One region of the Paenibacillus physcomitrellae genome, then DNA from elsewhere that is predicted to be linked to it. Evidence: a T-box and tRNA genes for the amino acid it is inferred to sense, from the RefSeq annotation. Region 1 holds a T-box; the other holds one or more tRNA genes.
The links. A T-box is a leader RNA that pairs with one kind of tRNA and senses whether it is charged. The one in region 1 lies ahead of CBE73_RS02725 (tryptophan--tRNA ligase), so its partner is inferred to be a tRNA-Trp.
Positions count from the first base shown of each region.

Region 1 (7,346 bases):
TGCTATCCACAGCAACGCAAACGCCGCTATTATGGGCGGGGAGTACACCTTGTCCTCCGGCGATGACGGCATCCATGCGGATACCGCGCTCTCCATCTCAAAAGGGACCATAAACGTAGCTAAAAGCTATGAAGGCCTAGAAAGCGCGGATATGGAAATCTCCGGGGGAACGATCCATGTCACAGCTAGCGACGACGGGGTGAACATCGGCGGAAGCAGCGACGACGCATCAGCTTCGGAACCGGCCGCTGGAGGACCCGGTGGTGGAGGCGGGGATATGTTCGCCGCAACGGATGGAACGTTGACGATCAGCGGCGGTTATCTGGTCGTGGACGCTAGCGGAGACGGGCTTGATTCCAACGGTTCGATCGTGATGTCCGGGGGAACCGCGATTGTGAATGGACCTACGAATTCGGGCAACGGTGCGCTTGACTACAACGGCACTTTTGAACAGTCGGGAGGCGTGTTAATTGCAGCCGGCAGCTCGGGCATGGCCCAAGCCCCTTCAACGGATTCCAAGCAGCTTGCCGTGCAGATGACATTTCCGGATACGCTGAAAGCCGGCACGCTCGTTACCTTGGCAGACAGCACTGGCCATGCGGTAGCGGCCTTTGCACCGTCGAAAACGTTCAACAGCATCGTATTCTCCTCGCCTGAGCTCAAAGCCGGGGAAAGCTACACGATCTCTACGGGCGGAACCTCTTCCGGTGCGGAGAAAGACGGGCTTTATGACAGCGGTACAACGAACGGCAGCACTAAAGTAGTTACCTTTACCCTTGGCGACAACGTCACCTATGTGAATGAATCCGGTGTAACAACGGCCCCATCAGGCTTCGGTGGCGGCGGCCCTGGACAACCTGGACAGGGACAAGGTCAGGGAGGCGGCAGAAGAGGCATGCCGGGTACAGACGGGAACAGTCAGCAGATGCCTGGCTCCGGAACGGGAGATCAGCAGGGAACTGGAAGCAGCAGCCAGCCTGATGGGACGGAGGTAAACGGGTAAGCTGTTTGGATGTCTCCTGAATTATTGACAATTCGTATATTATTGGTTAAAACTAGAAATACAACCAAACATGCTAGGCGATGATGAAGAGAGTACGCATAAACAACTGCTTCAGAGAGCTGATGGAGGGTGCAAATCAGCGCAGCGGTTATGCCGAAGTGGGCTTCTGAGCATCCAAACCGAAAACGCAGCTGAGTAGGCTTTGGCGAAAGTCTCATCGTTACAAGAGACACGTATTAAAACCTGTTATTTATGCGGGTGCGATACGCCAAGCGAGTCCGCCAAAGCGGGCTAATTAAGGTGGTACCACGGGGTTTCTCGTCCTTTCCGGATGAGAAGCCCCTTTTTATTTTCCAAGAGGAGGGGAAAGAACATGGCTCAACAAATCGTCCTTACGGGCATCAAACCTACAGGAGAGGTGCATCTCGGCAACTATGTCGGGGCAATCAACCCGCGCTTCAGATGGCGGCGGACAAAACATGCAAACCTCTTTATTTTATCGCTGACTATCATGGTTTGACGTTTATTCAAAATAAAGGGGAATTCAATCGTTTAACCTACGGGATTGCGGCGACATGGCTGGCAATGGGCCTAGATCCGGAACAGGTGGTTTTTTATCGTCAGTCGGATGTGCCGGAAATATTTGAGCTCCACTGGATTTTGTCTTGCTTGACCCCTAAAGGGTTGATGAACCGTGCCCATGCCTATAAAGCGATAGTGGACCAGAATGAACAGACGGGGATGGAGAGGGACAACGGAGTTAACATGGGGTTGTTTACTTATCCGATCCTGATGGCGGCAGATATCCTGCTGTTTCAATCCGATCAAGTGCCAGTAGGCAAAGATCAGATCCAGCATGTGGAGATTGCCAGAGATATTGCAGAGGAATTCAATCGAAGTTTCGGGAATACCTTCAGGCTGCCAACCTTTGTAGTGGACGAAACCACGGCAGTTGTTCCCGGACTCGACGGCAGGAAAATGAGCAAAAGTTATAACAATACGATCCCGCTTTTTGCTCCGCCCGAAGAACTGGAGAAAAGGATCAAAAAAATCAAGACGGACTCGACGCCGCCAAACGAACCTAAAGATCCGAATACCTCCAGCGTATTTCTGCTCTACAAGGAATTTGCCAAACCCGAAGAAACCGAAAGGCTGCACGGCAGATTTCAGACCGGCATCAGCTGGGGAGAAGCGAAACAGGAGCTGTTTAAGGTGATGAACCGTTACTTGGAAGAACCTCGTGCGAAATACCATGCATTGATGGCCGATCCGGACCGGATCGATCGGATTCTAGCTGAAGGAGCACGGAAAGCACGCACAATGGCTCAACCGCTGCTTGAACAAGTAAAAACGAAGATCGGGCGCTTTAGATAGTTGAAGCCCAAGCAGTGGCCTGATCCAAATGGGCCTGGAGAGCGGATTGGCTGCAGCTGGCTTGTGAGCCAATTGCAGCTTTTTTTGTATTCCGGCAAAAGAAATTTTCGATAAATTTCGCGAAAGGTTGCTTTTTCCTAAAATATAATTATAATGACTTTAGTAGCGGAATGACTATTCATTCCGAATGGAGGAAATGAAATTGGCACAATTAAGCAAGAAAGAAGCCATTCTGGAGGCCGCCTTAAAGCTGTTTGCCGAACGAGGATTCGATGCTACAACCATGCCGATGATCAGCGAACTGGCCGGCGTTGGTGCAGGCACGATCTACCGGTATTTCGAGAGCAAGGAAGTTCTGCTCAACGTGCTGATCGTTGAAAGCTTGCAGGCTTTTGCGGAAGCTTTGAACCAGACGGGAACAGGGCAGAGAACAACCGTCAGGGAAGAGTTCCACCTGCTGTTCACCGGACTTTTTCAATTCGGGAAACATCGGCCCAACCGGCTGCAGCTGATTTGCTCAAACGCTAACGAGCTGTATCTGGACGAACGCAGCCGGGAGGAAGTAACGACATTTCTAAGTCAGATTCTGGCGACGATCTCTTGGGGACAGGAGCAGGGGGTCATTCGAAAAATGCCGGCAAACGCACTGATTGCAATCGTGCTGGGCGCTTTTTTTCAAGTCTCGGATGCTTTTCGAAAAGGGCTGCTGGAGGAATCCAAAGAACTGCTGGACGAAATCGAAGATTGCTGCTGGAATGCTGTAAGGATCCATTAGGTTGGATCTTTGTCTAAAGGGGAATGAATATTCATTCCTCGACTTTAAATTTAAAGGTTTAAACAGGTCCGCACTTATCCTTAAAACTCGATCAAACTTCTTTGATCTTTTATATACACGGAATGAATATTCATTCCTCATCAATACAGTTGGGGGTTCCAAACGATGAAAAAGCTACTTAATGCCAGAAGTTTATCCTTCTTAGGCTGGATTTTAATTACAATAGCAGCGCTCCTCACAATGCCTGATCTGAATCAGCTGGTGAAAGAAAAAGGGGCAATCACCATGCCGGAAACGGCGCAAAGCAGCAAAGCGGCTTCTTTCATCAAGCAGATGAATACGGGCGGAGAAGAAGAGCAGTCGATCGTGCTGGTCTTTAACAGCGGCAGTGACAAGGCCTTAAGCGATCCGCAAAAAAACGAAATCAACCATGTTCTCCGTAAGCTGCAGCAGCAAAAGTCACAGCTTGGCTTAAAGGATCTGGTGACTTACCTGGACGGGGAAGAGCAGGCGAAACGCCTCGTTTCCGAAGACGGGACCACGATCTTGACCCAAATTTCCTTCGTCTTAAACGAAGACCGGCCTATTGAGCAAATCACCTCGGATCTAGATCAGATGGTCCGAATTTCCGACGTTCCTACTTACCTGACCGGTTCGACGCTGGTCACAAACGATTTCAGCAAATCCGTCGAAGAAGGCGTTAAGAAAACCGAAACGATTGCCATCATTTTTATTCTGGTCATTCTGATTATTGTGTTCCGTTCGCCGATCATCCCTCTGATATCACTGCTGACGGTAGGCATTTCTTATTTGGTGTCTTTAGCGATCATTGGGCATTTAGTGGACAGCTTTAATTATCCGTTCTCGAACTTTACCCAGGTTTTCCTGGTTGTCGTGCTGTTTGGCATAGGGACGGATTATAACATCCTGCTCTACACGCGCTTCAAAGAAGAACTGAACAAACAGGGTGATGTGCTGGAAGCCGTAAAAGTAACCTTTAAAACCGCCGGCAAAACCGTCCTGTTCAGCGGACTTGCCGTATTTATCGGATTCCTGACGCTGCTGCTCGCCAAGTTCGGCTTGTACCGTTCTTCGTCGGCTGTTGCCGTCGGCGTCGCGGTTTTGATTATCGTGCTGAATACGTTAAACCCATTTTTCATGGTGCTTATGGGAAAAAGAATGTTCTGGCCGTCCAAATCCTTCAGCGGTCATGCCGACAGCCGGTTGTGGGGCTGGTTGTCCAGCCGTTCAGCGCTTCGTCCGCTGCTTTCCCTCCTGATCGTTGCGATCATCAGCGTGCCGCTGATTATGGGATACAGCAAGCAGCTGGCTTACGACGATCTGGCGGAAGTAGCCGATTCTTACGAGTCGAAACAAGGCATTAACGTGATCGCCGATCATTTTGCACCCGGTTTCTCGGCACCTGTCACTCTAGCCATCCGCTCAGACGAACCCTTGGACAATCAGGAATCGCTGAAGGTGCTAGACGAGCTGAGCGATAAAATTTCCAAAGTGAAAGGCGTATCCAAGGTCTATAGCGTTACCCGGCCAACCGGGGCCCGGATAGACGATCTTTACATCAATGATCAGACAGGCAAGGTAAACGAAGGCGTCGGCGAAGCCAACGGAGGCGTGGACACCATCAAGAACGGGTTGTCTTCCGTCACCGATCAGCTCAAATCCACCGACGATCTCAGCAATGTCCAGCAGCTGATCGCAGGGACCGGACAGCTGCAGGAGGGAACCAAAACCCTTGAACAAGCGATGAACCAGGTAACGGCGGGTCTAAATGACGGGACATCCGGCGCAGAGGAGCTCAGTCAAGGTTTAGCCTCCCTGAAGGCAAACGTGCAGAAGCTGCAGGCCGGAACTGCGCAGCTGAAGCAGGGATATGCCCGACTGGAGCAGGGACTTGGCTCGTTCGGCAACTTTTTCACCACGGTCAAGACGGCGGTCAAAGGGGCGATGGACGGGTATGCCCAGATACAAACCAGCATGTCGGCGATTACGGCGACCCATCCTGAAATGGCCGAGGATGTCGAAGTTCAGAAAGTTATGGGGATTACGGCTTCAGCCCAGAAGCAGTTAAATGAGCTTTACAGCCAGATCGATCCTTTGACGGCGCAGTATAATTCCGCGATGGACAGCTTTAAGCAGGCGAACGGTTCCCTGGGTCAAATCAGCGACGGTTTGGGGCAGGTCGTTAATGGAGCCGGCCAGCTTCAGAAAGGCGCCGATCAACTGACCACCGGCTTGGGTCAAGGAGCTAAAGGCTCTGCCCAAATTGCGGATAAAACCTCGGACGTGGCGTCCGGACTGGATCAGCTTGGCAAAGGCCAGCAGCAGCTTTATACAGGACTGCAGGAGCTGCAAGGCAAAATGAACGATTTGAAGGACGGATTAACCCAAAGCACGGAAGGACTCAGCTCAATTTCGGAGGGCTTGAATTCGGCTTCCCGTTATTTGGCGGGCCTCAGCCGGTCCGAGGCGTCGGAAAGCTTTTACATTCCCGATGATGTGCTGCACGGAGCAGAGTTCCAGCAGTCGCTGGATACCTACATGTCTGGCAATCGCAAAATTGCCGAAATCAGCATCATTCTGGACGACAACCCTTACTCCAAAGAAGCAATGAACGTCGTTCAGGACTTGAACGGGCAGCTGGACTCGGCGCTGAAGGGAACGAAGCTGGAGAAAGCCGATCTGGCGCTTGGGGGCGTGACTCAGCAGAATCTCGACCTTAAAGATATCGCAGGCGGCGACTTTAACCGCACCTCGGCGATTATGCTGATCGGGATCGGCATCATGCTGATTCTGATTACGCGTTCCTTCTGGCCGCCGGTGTTCGTCATAGGTTCTCTATATTTAACCTACCTGATCACGCTGGGCGCCAACGAGTTTATCAGCAAGCAGCTGGTTCAGGTCGATGATTTGAGCTGGAACGTTCCGTTCTTTACTTTCATCATGATTGTTACTTTGGGCGTGGATTACAGTATTTTCCTGCTGATGCGCTACAGAGAAATCGAAGCAAGTCCTACGGAAGCGATTAAACAAGCCTCCAGAAACCTGGGCGGCGTCGTGATTTCGGCGGCCATCATTCTGGGTGGCACCTTTGCGGCGCTCATTCCATCAGGCGTTATTACGCTGATTGAAGTGGCGATTGGCGTTATGATTGGGTTGGTGCTGCTTAGTCTGATCATGCTGCCCGTTTTGTTCCCGGCTTTGATGAACCTTCTGGACCGGGCGGGCCGCTTTAGCCGTAAAGAGAAGGAGGCGAATGCCGAACAGCAGGAGGACAACAACAGCATAACTGGTTAACGATCTTGTCTTAAACAAACAAACCCAAAGCGCTTAGCCGCTTTGGGTTTGTTTGTTTCGTACGCGCTGCTACCAAAAGAAACGCAGCGCCATCATGGCCAGCATGCCGACAATGACGGTCGCCAGCAGGCTGCGGGTCAAGACAGATGCGGCAAAAGCGGGAAGCGCAGCGATCACTTCCACGCCAAGCGACAGCTTTCCGTCCTGTACCAGCAATTCTTGTCCGATCAAAGCGGCCATTACCGCTACGGGCACAAAATTCAGCCAGCGCATGCCCCATTCGGGGATTTGAATCCGGCTGAGCAAGACAAGCGGCAGCACTCTCGGAATCAAGGTGACGATTGAGGCCCCGACAATCATGAGGAAGACATCCCATCTTATTTCCATCTGCTCACCGCCATTCCGAGAGTTGAAGCAGCTATCGTAGCCAAGATGATCGTAATGCTGCTGGAGGTCAAATAACTTAACGCGACAACCAGGCAGATCGAACATAAGACCACAAGCAGATCGGCCTTAAGCTTTCGGCGGCTGATCAGCTGAAGCACCAAAAGGCCGATAAACATGGCCGGCAGGGCAAAGTCCAGCCCGAGCTGTTCCGGGTCGGCAATCCACTGGCCCAGAAAAGCGCCGGCGATATTGGCTATGATCCAGTTCAAATAAGCCGTGAGATTCAAGCCGTGCATCCACTTTTCCGAAAGCCTATGCTTCATAGCCGCCTGGTGAATGGCCACCCCAAACGTTTCGTCGGTAAGCAGGGCGCCTACCAGCAAATTTTTGAGCGGGGAGAGAAGCCGGAAATAAGGCGATAAAGCCGCGCTGAGCAGCAAATGGCGCAGGTTGACGAAGAAGATCGTAAGCACGATCGCGGCCGGCGAACCG
Region 1 is NZ_CP022584.1:606,190-613,535, forward strand. It holds gene CBE73_RS02720 (carbohydrate-binding domain-containing protein) at 1-1,003, shown strand, start outside; T-box leader at 1,075-1,332, shown strand; partial or broken gene CBE73_RS02725 (tryptophan--tRNA ligase) at 1,377-2,377, shown strand; gene CBE73_RS02730 (TetR/AcrR family transcriptional regulator) at 2,574-3,152, shown strand; gene CBE73_RS02735 (MMPL family transporter) at 3,318-6,467, shown strand; gene CBE73_RS02740 (AzlD domain-containing protein) at 6,537-6,854, opposite strand; gene CBE73_RS02745 (AzlC family ABC transporter permease) at 6,845-7,346, opposite strand, start outside.

Region 2 (7,346 bases), 1.7 Mb from region 1:
CCGTGCTACATAACCTTGGGCTGTGATGGGGAGCGAAAATTGCAGTAGCGAAGGTCATGATCTCACACTGCCAAGAAAAGCCTCTAGCCAGGTGAAGGTGCCCGTACCGTAAACCGACACAGGTAGGCGAGAAGAGAATTCTAAGGCGCGCGGAAGAACTCTCGTTAAGGAACTCGGCAAAATGACCCCGTAACTTCGGGAGAAGGGGTGCCTCGGTAGGGTGAATAGCCCGAGGGGGCCGCAGTGAAAAGGCCCAAGCGACTGTTTAGCAAAAACACAGGTCTGTGCGAAGCCGTAAGGCGAAGTATACGGGCTGACGCCTGCCCGGTGCTGGAAGGTTAAGGGGAGTGGTTAGGGGTAACCCGAAGCTATGAACTGAAGCCCCAGTAAACGGCGGCCGTAACTATAACGGTCCTAAGGTAGCGAAATTCCTTGTCAGGTAAATTCTGACCCGCACGAATGGCGTAACGACTTGGGCGCTGTCTCAGCGAGAGATCCGGTGAAATTTTAATACCTGTGAAGATGCAGGTTACCCGCGACAAGACAGAAAGACCCCATGGAGCTTTACTGCAGCTTGATATTGGACTTTGATACGATTTGTACAGGATAGGTGGGAGCCTAGGAAGAGGGAGCGCAAGCTTCCTTGGATGCGCCGTGGGGATACCACCCTGATCGTATCGGAGTTCTAACCTGGTGCCCTAATCGGGCATGGGGACAGTGTCAGGTGGGCAGTTTGACTGGGGCGGTCGCCTCCTAAAGAGTAACGGAGGCGCCCCAAGGGTCCCTCAGAATGGTTGGAAATCATTCGAAGAGTGCAAAGGCAAAAGGGAGCTTGACTGCGAGACTGACAAGTCGAGCAGGGACGAAAGTCGGGCTTAGTGATCCGGTGGTACCGCATGGAAGGGCCATCGCTCAACGGATAAAAGCTACCCTGGGGATAACAGGCTTATCTCCCCCAAGAGTCCACATCGACGGGGAGGTTTGGCACCTCGATGTCGGCTCATCGCATCCTGGGGCTGAAGTAGGTCCCAAGGGTTGGGCTGTTCGCCCATTAAAGCGGTACGCGAGCTGGGTTCAGAACGTCGTGAGACAGTTCGGTCCCTATCTGTCGTGGGCGTAGGAAATTTGAGAGGAGCTGTCCTTAGTACGAGAGGACCGGGATGGACGCACCGCTGGTGCACCAGTTGTTCCGCCAGGAGCACAGCTGGGTAGCTACGTGCGGAAGGGATAAGCGCTGAAAGCATCTAAGCGTGAAGCCCCCCTCAAGATGAGATTTCCCAACTAGTAAGACCCCTTGACGACGACGAGGTAGATAGGCTGGGGGTGGAAGTGCAGCAATGCATGGAGCTGACCAGTACTAATCGGTCGAGGGCTTATCCAAATAGATCTAATCGCAATTGATTGTTTCGTATCCAGTTTTCAGGTGATCAAGCATCTGAATGTTATATTCCCTGATAGCTCAGTTGGTAGAGCACTCGACTGTTAATCGAGTTGTCACAGGTTCGAGTCCTGTTCGGGGAGCCATATGGAGAGGTGTCCGAGTTGGCCGAAGGAGCACGATTGGAAATCGTGTAGGCGTCACAAGCGTCTCGAGGGTTCGAATCCCTCTCTCTCCGCCATTATAGTCAGGCCCGTTGGTCAAGGGGTTAAGACACCTCCCTTTCACGGAGGTAACAGGGGTTCGAATCCCCTACGGGTCACCATTAACTTCAACAATGAAGTTGACTAACTTGTTATGAATATGATATACTAGATATTGTGTTCAATTTGGAGGCTTAGCTCAGCTGGGAGAGCATCTGCCTTACAAGCAGAGGGTCGGGGGTTCGATCCCCTCAGCCTCCACCATATAACATAATAAATACTTTTTACTGACGCGGGGTGGAGCAGCCCGGTAGCTCGTCGGGCTCATAACCCGAAGGCCGCAGGTTCAAATCCTGCCCCCGCAATAATCCCTTTAAGGGATCAAATGCAAGACCTTAGGCTGTGGAACCGTGGTGTAGAGGCCTAACATGCCTGCCTGTCACGCAGGAGATCGCGGGTTCGAATCCCGTCGGTTCCGCCATGTTTTTGGCTCGGTAGCTCAGTCGGTAGAGCAGAGGACTGAAAATCCTCGTGTCGGCGGTTCGATTCCGTCCCGAGCCACCATTTTTACAATTGAATAAGCCGTTGTAGCTCAACTGGTAGAGCAACTGACTTGTAATCAGTAGGTTGGGGGTTCAAGTCCTCTCGACGGCACCATTTACTGTGGAGGCTTAGCGAAGTGGCCAAACGCATCAGACTGTAAATCTGCTCCCTTACGGGTTCGGTGGTTCGAATCCATCAGCCTCCACCAGTTTATATAGGGGCATAGTTTAAAGGTAGAACAAAGGTCTCCAAAACCTTTGGTGTGGGTTCAATTCCTGCTGCCCCTGCCATATTTTTATAACTGAATAGGAAAGTTTTTATGGCGGTCGTGGCGAAGGGGTTAACGCACCGGATTGTGGCTCCGGCATTCGTGGGTTCAAGTCCCATCGATCGCCCCATTATTAACTTTTCAGAAATTTTGGGGATTAGCCAAGCGGTAAGGCAACGGACTTTGACTCCGTCATGCATAGGTTCGAATCCTATATCCCCAGCCATTTCGCGGACGTGGCTCAGCGGTAGAGCATCGCCTTGCCAAGGCGAGGGTCGCGGGTTCGATTCCCGTCGTCCGCTCCATTATTTTGGCGCCATAGCCAAGTGGTAAGGCACAGCTCTGCAAAAGCTTTATCCCCAGTTCGAGTCTGGGTGGCGCCTCCAGTATTTTTAAGTTGTATATAATATGTGCCCTTAGCTCAGCTGGATAGAGCGTTTGACTACGAATCAAAAGGTCAGGAGTTCGAATCTCTTAGGGCACGCCATATATACTTCATACTTTAATAAGCCGGTGTGGCGGAATTGGCAGACGCGCGCGACTCAAAATCGTGAGGGAAACCGTGGGGGTTCGAGTCCCTTCACCGGCATTAATTCTAAGAAGCCTTGAAATCTATTAAAGATTTCAAGGCTTCTTTCGTATATTCATAATATAGATAAGGTGGCCTTTCAAGGAGGCTGCTAACACTCTTGGAGTTTGAGCAGGAATAGATAGCATTTATCATAAAATACTGGTGGTCCCGGTTATTGGTTAGCTTAGCATCCAACCACCTTGGAAAGCATTAGAGGATGTTATCAAGTTCTTTGGTACATATGTTTTTTTATAAATTCTATGGTGTTACGGTGTTATAGTATTTATGATGTTTATGGTGTCTATGATTCCTGTGGCATTAATGGTGTCTATAGTGTTAATGGTGCAATATGGTGTATCTATGATGCTAGGATACATACGGTGATTCCTGCTGTTCAGGATGTCTCTATGATGCTTATGTTGTCTATATACCTCGTATCTATCCGTACTATTGTGCCTTGCAGTGTGTATCGCGCCTTGTCGAGCCCATCGTGCCACAGCGAGTGGTCTATTGTTGCTATCGTGCAGAGTATGGACGGGGACGTCTCTTTCAAAGTCTTTGGTGCGCGCTTTGGGTACGATTGGCGCCGGCGGCTGCAGAATTAGTGATTAAGTTTTTAATGGGCTTATGGTTAAACTTAATAAAGCTTGTTAAGTAAGTATTAAGCTTAATGCGATCACTGTACGGGCCCGAGAGATAGGAAAAAAGCGGATGAGCCTGGAATTGTTCGAACTATGATTCGGATTAAAAAGATAATTTAAATATTTGGGTTGTAATGTAAACGCTTTTATGTTACCCTTTAGAACTATAAAAACGTTTTTATTTTGAGGTGAAAACTTTGGCAAGGATAACTATAAAAGATGTAGCCCGCGAAGCAGGAGTTTCCATCTCAACGGTCTCTAATGCATTGAATGATGTAGATGTACTTAATCCTGAAACGAAAATGCACGTACTTCAGGTAGCACAACGATTGAATTACGTCCCTAATCTCAATGGCAAGCTGCTAAAGTCAGGAAAAACACATATGATCGGATTCTTTACGACAAGTGTGACGGGACCTTACTTTTACAAGCTGGTAGAAACGATGGCACGGGAATGTGACCGCTACGGATACGGGCTTAATGTCTTCGTTACCCGGGATAAGCAGGTTATCATGAATAATATATTAGGCAGCCGGGTTGACGGAGTGATTATTTACGAAGAATTGCGGATAGATGAGAACGATATTGCTGTTATGAAGAAAGATAAAGTCAAAGCTGTTTTTCTGGATCGCGAGATTGAGGATGACACTATGGGCAGTATTATCTTCGATTCTTATATCGCCGGCTATGAGGCTACGAAATACTTGATCAGCTTGGGCCATAAGCATATTGCTTATATCTCCGGGGTTGAAACGATGTTTGACAGTGAGCAGCGGAAGGAAGGATACCTGGCTGCGCTTAAGGAATATCAGCTGCCAATCAAAGAGGAATATATTTTGCAGGGATATTTTGAAGAAGAAAGCACTTATAATGCCATTAAGTCTTTTATCTATCAACATTCTGAACAACTGCCGGACGCCTTTCTAGCAGGGAATGACTTGAGTGCTATCGGATGTATTAAAGCTCTTGAGAATCATGGTTATGAGGTGCCTGCCCAGGTTAGTGTGGTAGGGTTTGACGATATCGATATTGCTCCTTATTTCTCACCTCCACTGACGACAGTAAGGAATCAGATTGCGAGACAGGGGATTCTGGCGATTGAACAGCTGATCCGGATGATTGAGAAGAAGGAACAGGGACACAGCCAAAGGCTAAAGGGTGAGCTTGTTGTCAGAGGCAGCAGTCAGGTCAAGCTTCAGTAAAAATAAAATGGGCTGAACGAGTTGGATTCGGACAGGAGGAGGGAGTTTTAGGGGTTTTTTACATCAAAATAAAAACGTTTTTATCGAAAATGGTTCACTAATCAACAAGGTAAGAGCCTGGAGGGGAGAAGAGAATATGGCCAAATTAGCGGTGACAGAGCCGGTCAACGGCAAACCGAACGAGAAAACAACGATGGGGCAAAAAATCAAGGAATTTGCTGTAGATTTCTGGAGACAACGGGAACTGCAGTCGATGATCATTCCAGGCATTATTTTTATGATTATCTTTTGTTACATTCCTATTTATGGTCTGACTATTGCCTTTAAAAGCTATACGGTCATCGATACGCTGGATTCGGCTCCATGGGTGGGCCTGGAGAATTTCAAGATTATTATGTCCGACCAATATTTTTGGGACGCTGTAGTCAACACTTTGGCAATCAGCTTTCTGAAATTAGGTATTGGGTTCATCATTCCTATTATTTTGGCGATTATGATCTACGAATTGAGTTTCACACGCATGAAGAAATTTGTTCAGACGGTATCCTATTTGCCGCACTTTCTGTCTTGGATCGTACTTGGCGGCATGATGATCAACTGGTTCTCGACAACAGGGCTTTTTAATCAGATCCTGCTGGATCTAGGGATTATTTCAAAGGGCCAGAACATTTTGCTGGATCCGGGCAAATACTGGTGGATCGCCACTTTATCGGATATCTGGAAAGAAGCAGGCTGGGGAACAATCCTGTATCTCGCTATCATGGCCAAAATTGACCCTACCTACTATGAAGCTGCGAAGATCGATGGGGCAAGCCGAATTCGGCAAATCTGGAATATTACGCTCCCTAACATGAGATCCATCATCAGTTTAAACCTGATCTTGACTGTAAGCGGTTTATTGGGATCGAATTTGGACCAAACCTTGGTACTGATGAATTCGCAGAACCGGGAAACGGCGGAAGTCATCAACTCTTACGTATATCGTATGGGCTTGACGCAAGGGGATTTCTCGTACGCTACCGCTGTAGGTCTGGGCGTTTCCATTGTTTCCGTCATTCTGCTTGTCACAGCTAATAAAGTCACCAGTAAGCTGAACGATAATCAATCTGTTCTATAAGAGGAGGCATTTTCATGAATCGAAAGGCGATTAGAGAAGATTTAAACAGCCGCGTCTTTAATGCCTTCAATATAACGCTGCTTGTTATCATTACCCTTGTTATTATTATCCCTTTGTGGAATGTCATTATTTCCTCATTGAGTTCAGGGCAAGCGCTGGCAGAAGGTGGATTTATATTCTGGAGCCCAGAGTTTTCTTTGGAAAATTATCGTGCGGTATTCCAGGACGACAGCATTTGGCAGGCCTTTTTTATCTCGGTGTCCAAGACGGTGCTTGGCGTCGCCACCCACGTTTTCTTCTGTGCGATGATCGGTTACGCGCTTAGTAAACAAAATCTGCGTGGCCGCAAATTGTATGTCGCCATGGGCGTCATCACCATGTTTTTCTCAGGCGGTATGATCCCGATTTACCTGTTGATTAAGTCCTTGGGACTGTTAAACACCTTCTGGGTGTACATCATTCCTGCTCTCTTTAGTTATTACGATGTAGTTATCCTGATGAACTTCTTTCGGAATGTGCCGGATGCGCTTGAGGAATCGGCGAAAATCGACGGTGCAGGCGAGTGGCGCATTTTCCTGAAGATTTTTATACCTTTGTCCATGCCGGCTATGGCTACAATCGCCTTGTTTAATGGCGTCGGCCAATGGAACGATTTCTTGACTACCAAGCTGTACATTACAGATCAGGCCTTATACCCGCTGCAGATGAAGCTGTACGAGATCATTGTGCAGTCCCAGACGCAGTCGATGCAAAATGCTAGCTCGGCCGTGATCGAAACCACCACTAAAGGGGTTCAACTTGCGACAATCGTAATTACTACTCTGCCGATTGTTGTAATTTATCCATTGCTTCAAAGGTACTTTATCTCTGGCATTATGATGGGGGCGGTGAAGGAATAAAAGCATTCTGTACACTGAAACATGGAGTCTAGTCCAAGGGGTAAACGCTTTGATAAAAAAGGGAGGTAAACAAACATGATAAAGATGAGTAAAGTATTGCGGAAAAAAGGGGTTTCGCTGGGTGCCGTTCTGCTGGCAATCATGCTGACAATCACTGCCTGCGGTTCCGGAGGCGGAGGAGGTTCCAAGAGCGCTGCTCTTCCGGATCTGGATGGCCGCTATACACCGGACCCATCGACACCGGCATGGAAGCTTGATACGAAGAAGGAAACAACCGATCTGACCTGGTACGTTAATGCGGACTGGTGGAATACAGACTTCGGTAAAGATACAGTAACCAAAAAGATTAAAGAGGATTTGAATATCAACATTAAATTCATCACCGGTGACGATACAAAACTGAATACCTTCTTCGCCGGCGGAGATATGCCTGACATTATTACGGTCTTTGATTCCAATTCAGCCGTTGCGCAGAAAGCTTCCACATGGGCGCTGCCGCTTAACGATCTGGCCGAGAAATATGA
Region 2 is NZ_CP022584.1:2,302,954-2,310,299, reverse strand. It holds rRNA gene CBE73_RS10485 (23S ribosomal RNA) at 1-1,381, shown strand, start outside; tRNA gene CBE73_RS10480 (tRNA-Asn) at 1,449-1,524, shown strand; tRNA gene CBE73_RS10475 (tRNA-Ser) at 1,528-1,619, shown strand; tRNA gene CBE73_RS10470 (tRNA-Glu) at 1,629-1,703, shown strand; tRNA gene CBE73_RS10465 (tRNA-Val) at 1,770-1,845, shown strand; tRNA gene CBE73_RS10460 (tRNA-Met) at 1,873-1,946, shown strand; tRNA gene CBE73_RS10455 (tRNA-Asp) at 1,986-2,062, shown strand; tRNA gene CBE73_RS10450 (tRNA-Phe) at 2,070-2,145, shown strand; tRNA gene CBE73_RS10445 (tRNA-Thr) at 2,163-2,238, shown strand; tRNA gene CBE73_RS10440 (tRNA-Tyr) at 2,247-2,332, shown strand; tRNA gene CBE73_RS10435 (tRNA-Trp) at 2,341-2,414, shown strand; tRNA gene CBE73_RS10430 (tRNA-His) at 2,447-2,522, shown strand; tRNA gene CBE73_RS10425 (tRNA-Gln) at 2,544-2,618, shown strand; tRNA gene CBE73_RS10420 (tRNA-Gly) at 2,623-2,697, shown strand; tRNA gene CBE73_RS10415 (tRNA-Cys) at 2,705-2,778, shown strand; tRNA gene CBE73_RS10410 (tRNA-Arg) at 2,803-2,879, shown strand; tRNA gene CBE73_RS10405 (tRNA-Leu) at 2,902-2,981, shown strand; gene CBE73_RS10400 (LacI family DNA-binding transcriptional regulator) at 3,802-4,806, shown strand; gene CBE73_RS10395 (ABC transporter permease) at 4,943-5,923, shown strand; gene CBE73_RS10390 (carbohydrate ABC transporter permease) at 5,938-6,822, shown strand; gene CBE73_RS10385 (type 2 periplasmic-binding domain-containing protein) at 6,907-7,346, shown strand, end outside.
Region 2: it encodes a tRNA-Trp, which carries the amino acid that the T-box ahead of CBE73_RS02725 (tryptophan--tRNA ligase) is inferred to sense. The anticodon was not compared.